3 regions of the Streptomyces sp. NPDC007808 genome follow, and region 3 is predicted to be linked to each of the others. Evidence: riboswitches for the same ligand, from Rfam matches in the RefSeq annotation. Region 3 holds a riboswitch; each other region holds the start of a gene.
What was found. Region 3 has a riboswitch for cyclic di-AMP ahead of ACFYNL_RS31705 (NlpC/P60 family protein). Riboswitches for the same ligand answer to the same signal wherever they lie in the genome.
Positions count from the first base shown of each region.

Region 1 (3,254 bases), on a different contig from region 3:
CGCGGCGGCGGCGATGTACGCGCGCCAGGCGCGCTGCTCCTCGGGAGTGAGCCAGCGAGTCGTCATGCCCCCAGTGTAGGTTTGTTTCAAACTTGAACCAAGAGTTGAACCAAGAGTTGAACCAAGCACGTGAACCAAGCACGTGAACCAAGACCGAGACCGCCGAGCGGAGAGCGCGCCGATGCCCTCGTACCCCTACGTCCTGCTGTCCGCCGCCGTCTCACTGGACGGGTACCTCGACGACACCACGGCCGAGCGGCTGCTCCTGTCCGGCCCGGCCGACTTCGACCGGGTCGACGAGGTGCGGGCCTCCGTGGACGCGATCCTCGTCGGCGCCGGCACCATCCGGGCGGACAATCCGCGGCTGCTGGTGAACTCGGCCGAGCGACGGGCCGCGCGGGTGGCGGCGGGCAAGCCGGAGTATCCGCTGAAGGTCACGGTCAGCGCCTCCGGAGAGCTGGATCCGACGGCGAACTTCTGGCACACGGGCGGCGAGAAGATCGTCTACACGACGGAGAAGGGCGCCGAGCGGCTGCGGCGGGCCCCGGTCGCGGCGGACGTGGTCGCGCTGGGCGCGGAGCTGGACTGGCGGGACCTGCTGACGCACCTGCGCGAGGTGCGCGGCGTCGAGCGGCTGATGGTGGAGGGCGGCGGCCTCATCCACACCCAGCTGCTCCAGCAGGGGCTGGCCGACGAGGTGCAGCTGGTGCTGGCGCCGTTGTTCGTGGGCGACCCGCAGGCGCCACGGCTGTTCGGGCCGGGCGGGTACCAGGGCGGGCGGCTGCGGCTGCTGGAGACCCGTCGGATCGAGGACGTCGTGCTGATGCGCTACGAGCCGACGGCGCCCGGCGTCGGCACGCTGCCCGCCGCCGCGGACCGGCACTGGCTGGCGCTCGCGTGCGACCTCGCGGCGCAGTGCCCGCCGTCGCGCACGGCCTTCAGCGTGGGGGCCGTGGTGGTGGCCGCCGACGGGACCGAGCTGGCGCGCGGCCACTCCAGGGAGGCCGGCGACCCGGTGGTGCATGCGGAGGAGGCGGCCCTCGCGAAGATCGACGCCGGCGATCCGAGACTGGCGGACGCGACGGTGTACACCAGCCTGGAGCCGTGCACGCGACGGGCGTCCCGCCCGCTGCCCTGCGCGCGGCTGATCCTCGACGCGGGGGTGCGGCGGGTGGTGACGGCCTGGCGGGAGCCGGACACCTTCGTGGTCGGGGCCGACGGAAGCGGGGCGCTGGCGGAGCGGGGGGTGGACGTCGTGGTCCTGCCCGAGTTCGAGGCGCGGGCCAAGGCGCCGAACGGGCACCTGCTGCCGTGAAAAGGCCGGTGGGAGCCTGCCGCCGGAAAGCCGTGTGCGTCGGGTCCCGCGGATGGCGTACTATGGAGTCATCGCCGCGGGGTGGAGCAGCTCGGTAGCTCGCTGGGCTCATAACCCAGAGGTCGCAGGTTCAAATCCTGTCCCCGCTACTGATGGCTCAGGGCCGGAACTGATTCAGTTCCGGCCCTGAGTGTGTTCGGGGCCGACTTTTTCTCCGCTTTCGCCGCCGTGACGACTCTTGCGCGTTGTCACCAACGGTGACCGGGTGACCGCCCTCCGCATAACAACTGACACACCGTCAGTACCTGTGTGACTGCAGAGTCCTGGTCAACTCGCCCGTTTTAGGGGGCTCATGACCCGTAAGTCCGCCCGAAATTCGTTAACGATCAAGTAGAACAGCTTGGAATCCGTACCCCGCGTCTATTAACGTTCGATAACGCAGCGCGGTCGTCCCAGCCGTCACAAGAGGCGGCTCCGTGCGCACGCGCCGAATCCTGTACCCGTACGGGAACCGGGGAACCACCACCCTGGGGTGAATCGCGCTGAAGCCGCCGTGGACTCACGGCCGGTATACGCGCGTAGGAGACCTTCCTGCTCCGAACCCGTCAGCTAACCCGGTAGGCGAGAAGGAAGGAAAGGAGTACGCCCACGTGGCGTCCAACAGGCCTGCTACGCAAGCCCCGTTCGTGCCGAGTCAGCGCACCGACGACACCTTCGGCTACGACCGCTACCGCACTGACGAGGGCCCGTTCGAGGAGTGGAACCCCACCGCGGAGTCCATTCGCCCCGTACGAGGCAGGCATCGCGTCGCCAAGCAGCGCGGCGGGGGACTCGCCCGCAGCTCCACGGTTCTCGGCGTCGGCGTCATAGCCGCCGTCGGCGCGGGCGGCATGGCCACCGCGCAGACGGGCAAGCCGCCGGTCGCCATCACCATGCCGGACCTGCCCCTCATCTCCGACGACGACTCCCCGGCCGTCGACACCGGCACCGCGCTGAGCACCATGGGCGCGACCACCGAGGAGACCACCCAGGGCACCGGCGACGCCGGTGAGGCGCTGCGGGCCCGGATCATCGCCCAGGTCGAGCAGCAGCAGGACCAGATCGAGAGCAAGGCAGCCGCCGAAGCGGTCGCTGCCGCCGAGAAGGAAGCCGCCGCCGCGGCCGCCAAGGCGGAGAAGGAGGCCGAGGCCAAGGCCGCCGCCGCGAAGGCCGCGGCCGAGGAGGAGGCTCGCAAGAAGGCCGAGGCCGAGCGCCTCGCCGAGCTGGCCAAGCAGTACGCGCTGCCGACCTCCTCGTACACCGTCACCTCGACCTTCGGTCAGGCCGGCGCCTACTGGTCGTCCGGCTACCACACGGGCCTCGACTTCGCCGCCCCCTCCGGCACCCTGATCAAGGCGGTGCACACCGGCACCATCACCTTCGCCGGCTGGGACGGTTCCTACGGCTACAAGACGGTCCTCACCCTGGAGGACGGCACCGAGATCTGGTACGCCCACCAGTCCTCGATCAGCGTGAGCGTCGGCCAGAAGGTCAACACGGGCGACGTCATCGGCCGTGTGGGCGCCACCGGCAATGTGACCGGCGCCCACCTCCACCTGGAGGTCCACCCCGACGGCAGCGGGAGCGGCATCGACCCGATGGCCTGGCTGCGCGGGAAGGGCCTGACGGTCTGACACCCGGCCGCCGCGAGGCGGTACTTGGGACACCCCACGACTCATCCCCGGCGGCCCTGACGACGACCCCCCGACGTCAGGGCCGCCGGTCCGTGCGCCGGTGCGGGACCGGCCGCGAGGGCCGGGTCCACGGCAACGTCGCCGCCGCCCCGGAATGGTCCACTTCCTCGTGGCGGTTGAGGTGAAGCATGACCTCTCTGCGCACACTCGGCTCCACCGACCTGCGGGTCTTCCCGCTCTGCCTCGGCGGCAACGTCTTCGGCTGG
Region 1 covers NZ_JBIAEQ010000004.1:22,705-25,958, reverse strand. The annotation lists gene ACFYNL_RS15850 (MarR family winged helix-turn-helix transcriptional regulator) at 1-66, opposite strand, end outside; gene ACFYNL_RS15845 (dihydrofolate reductase family protein) at 182-1,315, shown strand; tRNA gene ACFYNL_RS15840 (tRNA-Met) at 1,391-1,464, shown strand; cyclic di-AMP (ydaO/yuaA leader) riboswitch at 1,791-1,954, shown strand; gene ACFYNL_RS15835 (M23 family metallopeptidase) at 1,966-2,988, shown strand; gene ACFYNL_RS15830 (aldo/keto reductase) at 3,177-3,254, shown strand, end outside.
Region 1: linked by a shared signal. The riboswitch ahead of ACFYNL_RS15835 (M23 family metallopeptidase) and the one ahead of ACFYNL_RS31705 (NlpC/P60 family protein) in region 3 are both predicted to bind cyclic di-AMP.

Region 2 (3,254 bases), on a different contig from region 3:
TGGCCCGCGCGCAATGCCACGCGCGTGTGCCCTTCCGGGGACAGGTGGAGCCGGTCGTGGTCCCAGGCGCGCCGGTCCTGAACGGTCTTCAGGGACCACAGGTCGAGCACCGGACAGCCGTACCGGTCGGCGATGGCCCGCACATGGCCGTTGTACGTGGCGATCTTGCCGCGCAGATGCTTCAGCACGGGCACGCCACGGGTGTCGAATCCGGTCGTCACCATGACGGTGCCGACCGCGGAGGTCAACCGGGCGACGGCCCGCTCGAACCGCTCGGCGACCTCGTCGGGGTCGGTGCCGGGCCGGATGATGTCGTTGCCGCCCGCGCAGAAGGAGACCAGGTCCGGGGCCATTTCGATGGCCTGCGGGAGCTGGTCCGCCACGATCTGGTCGAGCAGTTTGCCGCGCACGGCGAGGTTGGTGTAGTCGAAGTCGCCCTCGGGCCGTCGGTCCGCGAGGAGGACCGCGAACCGGTCGGCCCAGCCGACGAACGCCCCGTCGGGGCCGGGGTCGCCGACGCCCTCGGTGAAGCTGTCCCCCACCGCGACGTACGACCCGATCACTGATCTGCTGTCACTCTTCGAATCGTCTGCCACATCGGCACATGATTCACCTTCGAATGTGACCTACGCGACCGTAGGGCAGGGTTGACGAGCGGTGAGATAGGCCACTTACCAAGTGTTCGCCAAACCCGGAATAACCCTTTGGTCAGGTGCGTTGCGGGCGCAGCGAGCCGCCCTCCCCGCGGACACGCCGAAGGCCGGACCCCGCGATCGAGGTCCGGCCTTCGGCTGCGTGTCAGGCAGGTGTGTCAGGCATGTGCGTCAAGCAGGCGGCGTCGGCAGGACGACCGTCAGCCGATGGCGACGCCCTTCGAACGGAGGTAGGCGACCGGGTCGAGGTCGGAGCCGTAGTCCGGGGTGGTGCGGATCTCGAAGTGCAGGTGCGGGCCGGTCGAGTTGCCGGTCGAGCCGGAGAGGCCGACCTGCTGGCCCGCGGTGACGGACTGGCCGCTCGACACCGAGAGGGACGACAGGTGGGCGTACTGGGCGTAGCGGCCGTCGGCGAGCTGGATGACGACCTGGTTGCCGTACGCGCCGGCCCAGCCGGCGGAGACGACCGTGCCGGCGCCCACGGCCTTCAGCGAGGTACCGGTCGGGACGACGAAGTCGACGCCGGTGTGGTAGCCGCTGGACCACATGCTGCCCGCGACCTTGTAGGCGGTGCCGACGGCGGCACCGGCCACGGGGGCCGTGAAGCCATTGGTGACGCCGGCGGTGTCGGCGCTCTGCGCTGCCGTGGTCGCCTTCGACGCGGTGGCCTTCGAGGACTGGGACGACTTGGACGGCTTGGACGACTTGGACGACTTGGAAGCGGTCGAGTCGGAGGACGGCGCCGACGGCTTGGGGGCGCTCGGCGCGGCCTTGCCACCGAGGGTGAGCTTCAGACCGGGGTGGATCAGCGCCGGGTCGTCACCGACGGCCGCACGGTTGTCGGCGTAGAGCTTCTTCCAGCCGCCCTCGACGTTCTGCTCGTCGGCGATCTTCGAAAGGTAGTCGCCGACCTTCACGGAATAGGTCCGCACATCCGCCTTCTTCGCCGCTTCCTTCTTCTCGGCGGCTTTCTGTCCGGCGACCGGAAGGGCCTGAACGGCCTTTTCCGAAACGGACTGCGAAGGAGCGGCGTGGGCGCCGGTGGCACCGATGAGCGGGAGAGCGAGAGCGGCGCCACCGGTTCCGGCGACGGCGATGGAGCGGGTGAAGCGCGGGGACTTCGGACGGCGGTGCTTACCCTTCGCGGGCATGGCGAATTCCTCTCCGGCGCCTGCGAGGTGAGCTGTCGGGTGCGGGCTGGAGATGCCCGGCCGCGTCGGGACGCGACTTGACCCCAAGCCGTTCCGGAGACCGGAACAGGCGGTTGTACCTGTGGGTCCCCCGCTCCTGCCGTACACGGGTGAGTTAGCGCGGAATCCGGTCGGCGGCAGGATTCGGCGTCCGTCCGGATGGGTGGCGAACGTAAGCGAGGAAGACGCGCGGGAACAAGTGAGGGGTTCCGTCCGAATGCGTTCCTGTTGATCCCTTGTGGGAATTACCGGTCACCCTGCGTTGATTATCGGGGCGCCTCCCGGCACAAAGCCCCTTGAAACACATATGGATTACGTGAACATGACGAGCGACGCACCGTCACGAATATGACGCTGCTCACGTGACACTGCTCCAGCTTCCTTCGCTGCGGAGCGAGTTGGAATGAAGGAGTCGAATTCGGACAGATCCCCTAGATGCGGCGCAGCCGGATAACCGTCGCATCGAGGTCGCCGCACAATCCGGTCTTAAGTCCGTGATGCAGCATTACGGCACCTCTGTGTGTTTCGCCCGTTTCAAGGCATTCATACGATGCTGTCGGGTCGAGCGCACGCAGGCGCAGCGCCGGGACGGGCTCACCGAACCGCTGCGCCTGGAGCCAGGCGAGGACGACCGCGTCGCCTCCGCGCACGTACTGCACCGCGCTCAGCCCACCGTTCGGAGGCCGCAGCCGGTAGAGGTCACCGTGCTGCACCACGGGCCTGATCTCCTTGTAGAGCGCCACCCACTCCCGCGCTTCGGCGAGTTCCTCCTCGCTCCAGCGGGCGAGGTCACCGCCGACCCCGAGCACCCCGGCCATGGCGCTCACGAAACGGAAGCGCAGGGAGCTCGCACGATGATTGAGCATGGCGTTGGGGCTGTCGGTGACCCAGGCGGCCATGGCACGGGCGGGGTGGACCTGACTGAAGCCGTGCTGGACGGCCAGCCGGTCGAGCGGGTCGGTGTTGTCCGAGGTCCACACCTGGTCCGTACGGCCCAGCACCCCCAGGTCGATCCGCCCGCCCCCACCTGAGCAGGACTCGAAGGCGACGCCCGGGTGGGCGGCCCGCAGCCGGTCCAGCAGCCCGTACAGAGCCCGCACATGGTCGACCCACAGCCGTTGCGGGTAGGACTCCCCGGGCCAGCCGGCATCGGTGAAGCAGCGGTTGAAGTCCCACTTCACGTAGTCGATCGGGGCGCTGGACAGGAGCCCGTCGAGTCGCTCCCACAGGTATTCCTGCACGTCCTCGCGGGCGAGGTTCAGTACGAGCTGATCGCGGAATTCCGTCCGCTTTCGTCCCGCTTCATATTGAATCCATGATGGATGGGCGCGATACAACTCACTGTCTGGATTGACCATTTCCGGCTCCACCCAGATGCCGAACTGCATGCCGAGCTCGTGCACGTACTCCG
Region 2 covers NZ_JBIAEQ010000005.1:690,846-694,099, forward strand. The annotation lists gene ACFYNL_RS22350 (SGNH/GDSL hydrolase family protein) at 1-563, opposite strand, end outside; gene ACFYNL_RS22355 (peptidoglycan DD-metalloendopeptidase family protein) at 854-1,804, opposite strand; cyclic di-AMP (ydaO/yuaA leader) riboswitch at 1,809-1,974, opposite strand; gene ACFYNL_RS22360 (alpha-galactosidase) at 2,275-3,254, opposite strand, start outside.
Region 2: linked by a shared signal. The riboswitch ahead of ACFYNL_RS22355 (peptidoglycan DD-metalloendopeptidase family protein) and the one ahead of ACFYNL_RS31705 (NlpC/P60 family protein) in region 3 are both predicted to bind cyclic di-AMP.

Region 3 (3,254 bases):
GCGAGGGCGGAAGAGGGAGTGGGGCGGTGTGGGGTGGTTTCGCGGCGCTGATTAGGCTCCGGCTCCATGGACGTACTCATCCACCTCTTCGTCGGCCTGCACATCATCGGTATCGCCGCGCTGCTCGGTGGTTTCCTCACCCAGATGAAGGCGATGGGCCAGGGTGCCGCCCGGTTCGTGCCCGCGATGCTGCACGGTGCGCTGACCATGCTGGTCACCGGGGTGATTCTCGTCGGCCTCAATCAGGCGGACGACCAGTCGGTCGACAACATCAAGATCGGCGTGAAGCTGGCGCTGCTGATCGTGATCCTCGGGCTGGTCTATGTGAAGCGGGACGAGGAGAAGGTCGACAAAAGCCTGTTCGCACTGGTGGGGCTGCTGACCGTGGCGAACGTCTTCATCGCCGTTCTGTGGACATGACCTCGGCGTAGGACCGCACCGCGCCCGCGGCGACCGCCGGCCACGCCGCCACGGCGATCCACGGCAGGACCTGGCCGGCGCCTTGAGCCGCGGGACCTCACGGCGGCGCCCACGGGGGCGGCTGCGGAGAGGGCCGGCGGCGCCCTCGCCCTCTCCGCGCGTGGCCGGCGTCAGGCGGGGCGGACCACGCTGTGGATCGACGACTCGCCGTCGTAGTAGATCGACTCTTCGCGCACGTACGTGCCGGGCTTGGGGGCGTGGATCATCATGCCGTTGCCGATGTAGATGCCCACGTGGGTGACGTCGTCGTAGAAGAAGACCAGGTCGCCGGGCTGTGCGCTGGAGAGGGGGACCGTGGTGCCGGCGTCGACCTGGTCGTAGGTGACGCGCGGGATGTCCACGCCCGCGGCCTTCCAGGCGGCCTGGGTGAGGCCGGAGCAGTCGTAGGAGTCGGGGCCGGTGGCGCCCCAGACGTACGGCTTGCCTATCTGGGCGCGGGCGAAGGCCAGGGCTTTCTCGGCCTTGGTGGCGTACGAGGAGTCGGGCGCCGGTGCCTCCGAGACGCCCGACTCCGCCGACTCGCTGTCCTGCTGGGCGGCCTCCTGCTGCTGGGCGGCCTCCTGGCGCCGGCGTTCGGCCTCCGCCTGCTGACGGGCCAGTTCCGCGGCCTCGCGCGCCGCCTCCTCCTGCTTGCGCTTCTCGATCGCGGCGAGGCGGGCCTTCTCCTCGGCCGTCAGTTGGGAGAGGAGTTCGCGCGCGTCGGAGAGCTTCCGCTGGACGGTGGTCTTGGCGGCCTGCAGGTCGTTCTGCGACTCGGTGAGCGTCTCAAGGCTCCGGGTGGCCTCCCGGCGCTTCTTCATCGTCGCCGACTGCTGGGTGAAGTACTCGTCGACCGCCTCCTTCTGGCGGCCGGTCATACGGTCCATCAGCTGGGACTGGTCGAAGTAGTCCTGCGGGGTGTCCGCCAGGAGGAAGGTCGCCGTGTCGGGGGCGGCGGCTCCGGTGCGGTACTGGGCGGCTGCATTGCGTCCCAGTTCCTCGCGAGCCTCGTTGAGCTTCTGGGTGCGCTTGGCGACGTCGTCCAGGAGGGTGCTGACGCGCTTGCGCTGCTTGGCGGTCTTCTCCTTGGCCGCGTTGTACTTCTCGGTGGCCGACTCCGCCTGGCGGTAGAGGTCGTCGACCTTCTTCTCGACCTCTTCGAGGCTCGGCCTGTCGTCCGTCGAGGGGCTCGCGTTGGCCGACTGGGACAGCAGGGCGACGGAGGTGAGGGCCGCCGTGGCGAGGGCGGGGGTCCGTATGCCTGCTACGCGCGTACCAGCGGGACGCGACTTGCGGTGCGACGCCAAGGGAGGCGACTCCTTCCACGTTCCGCCTACCGAGTTAGCTGTCGGGTTCGGGCGGGTGGTTCGGAAGGGTTGCCCTACGGCCTTCCCTGGACGGGATGTGGCCGATTCACCCCAATTTAGGTGGGTCCCCGGCTCCGGTTGCGCGGTGGCACACCGGACTCGACGGAGGCCGCGCGGCCCGGCGACGTTCGCCGGAGGGGGTCGTACGGCCTGCCGGGCACGGTAGCCAACTCATGTGGCCCCTGTGAAGGTTGATGTTCGATATGCCCGATACATTTTCGTGACCTTGAGTCAGGTCGTCGTGGTCGAGGGGTGATCGGGGGGTGGTTGAGGGGAGTTGCGAGGGTTCGAGGGGAGGAGTGATGTCTGTCCCGTTGTGGTCGTGTCCTCCGTCGTGGCTTCCCGCCGTCTTCCCGGTTCTCGGCCGGCCCTCGGCCGGCCCTCGGTCCTCCCTCGGCCCTCTTCCGGCTCTCTTCGGTCGTCTTCAGGTCGTTTTCCGGGTCCTCTCCGTGGCCGTCTCGGGTGATCGCCTCCCCGTCCCCCGGAGTCTCCTCCGGGGGGCCTCGCCGTGGTCGGGTAGCTCGATCGTGTGATCGTCGGCTGTGGATTCGGGTGGCCGGTGATGGTTTGAGGAGCGTGACCGCTTACGGCGAGTGGTTGCGATGGTCACAGAACGTGGCGGAGTGGTAGTGGCGAGTGCCCTGAGTGCGGGCCTGGGAAGGCTGGGGGTGCGGAATCCGGCGATGTTCTAAGGGCGGGGGCGGGCTGTCAGTGGGGCGCCCTAGACTCGGAGAGCGATGAGCAGCCTCTTTGACGACAGCTTCCTGGCGGACCTCCAGGCCCCGCGGGCCCATGAGGAAGAACACCCGCCACCGCCCGAGGACGATCATGCTCCGGAGCCCGTTCCGGACGATCTGTTCGGCGGGAAGTTCGACGTGCCGCCGGACCGGGACGCCTACTACCGCGACGGCGCCCCACGCCCGGCGCTCGACGCGGCCGCGCTCCTGGACGGGCTGAACGAGAACCAGCGTGCCGCCGTCGTCCACTCCGACACCCCGCTGCTCATCGTGGCCGGTGCCGGCTCCGGCAAGACCCGGGTGCTCACCCACCGCATCGCCCATCTGCTGGCCGAGCGGAATGTGCATCCGGGGCAGATTCTCGCGATCACCTTCACCAACAAGGCCGCGGGCGAGATGAAGGAGCGCGTCGAGCAGCTCGTCGGCCCACGGGCGAACGCGATGTGGGTGATGACCTTCCACAGCGCGTGCGTGCGCATCCTGCGGCGAGAGAGCAAGAAGCTCGGGTTCACCTCGTCCTTCTCGATCTACGACGCCGCCGACAGCAAGCGGCTGATGGCGCTCGTCTGCCGGGATCTGGATCTCGATCCCAAGCGGTTCCCGCCCAAGTCCTTCAGCGCCAAGATCAGCAATCTGAAGAACGAGCTGATCGACGAGGAGGACTTCGCCGCGCAGGCCACCGACGGCTTCG
Region 3 covers NZ_JBIAEQ010000009.1:163,162-166,415, reverse strand. The annotation lists gene ACFYNL_RS31710 (hypothetical protein) at 67-420, shown strand; gene ACFYNL_RS31705 (NlpC/P60 family protein) at 591-1,766, opposite strand; cyclic di-AMP (ydaO/yuaA leader) riboswitch at 1,774-1,941, opposite strand; gene pcrA (DNA helicase PcrA) at 2,564-3,254, shown strand, end outside.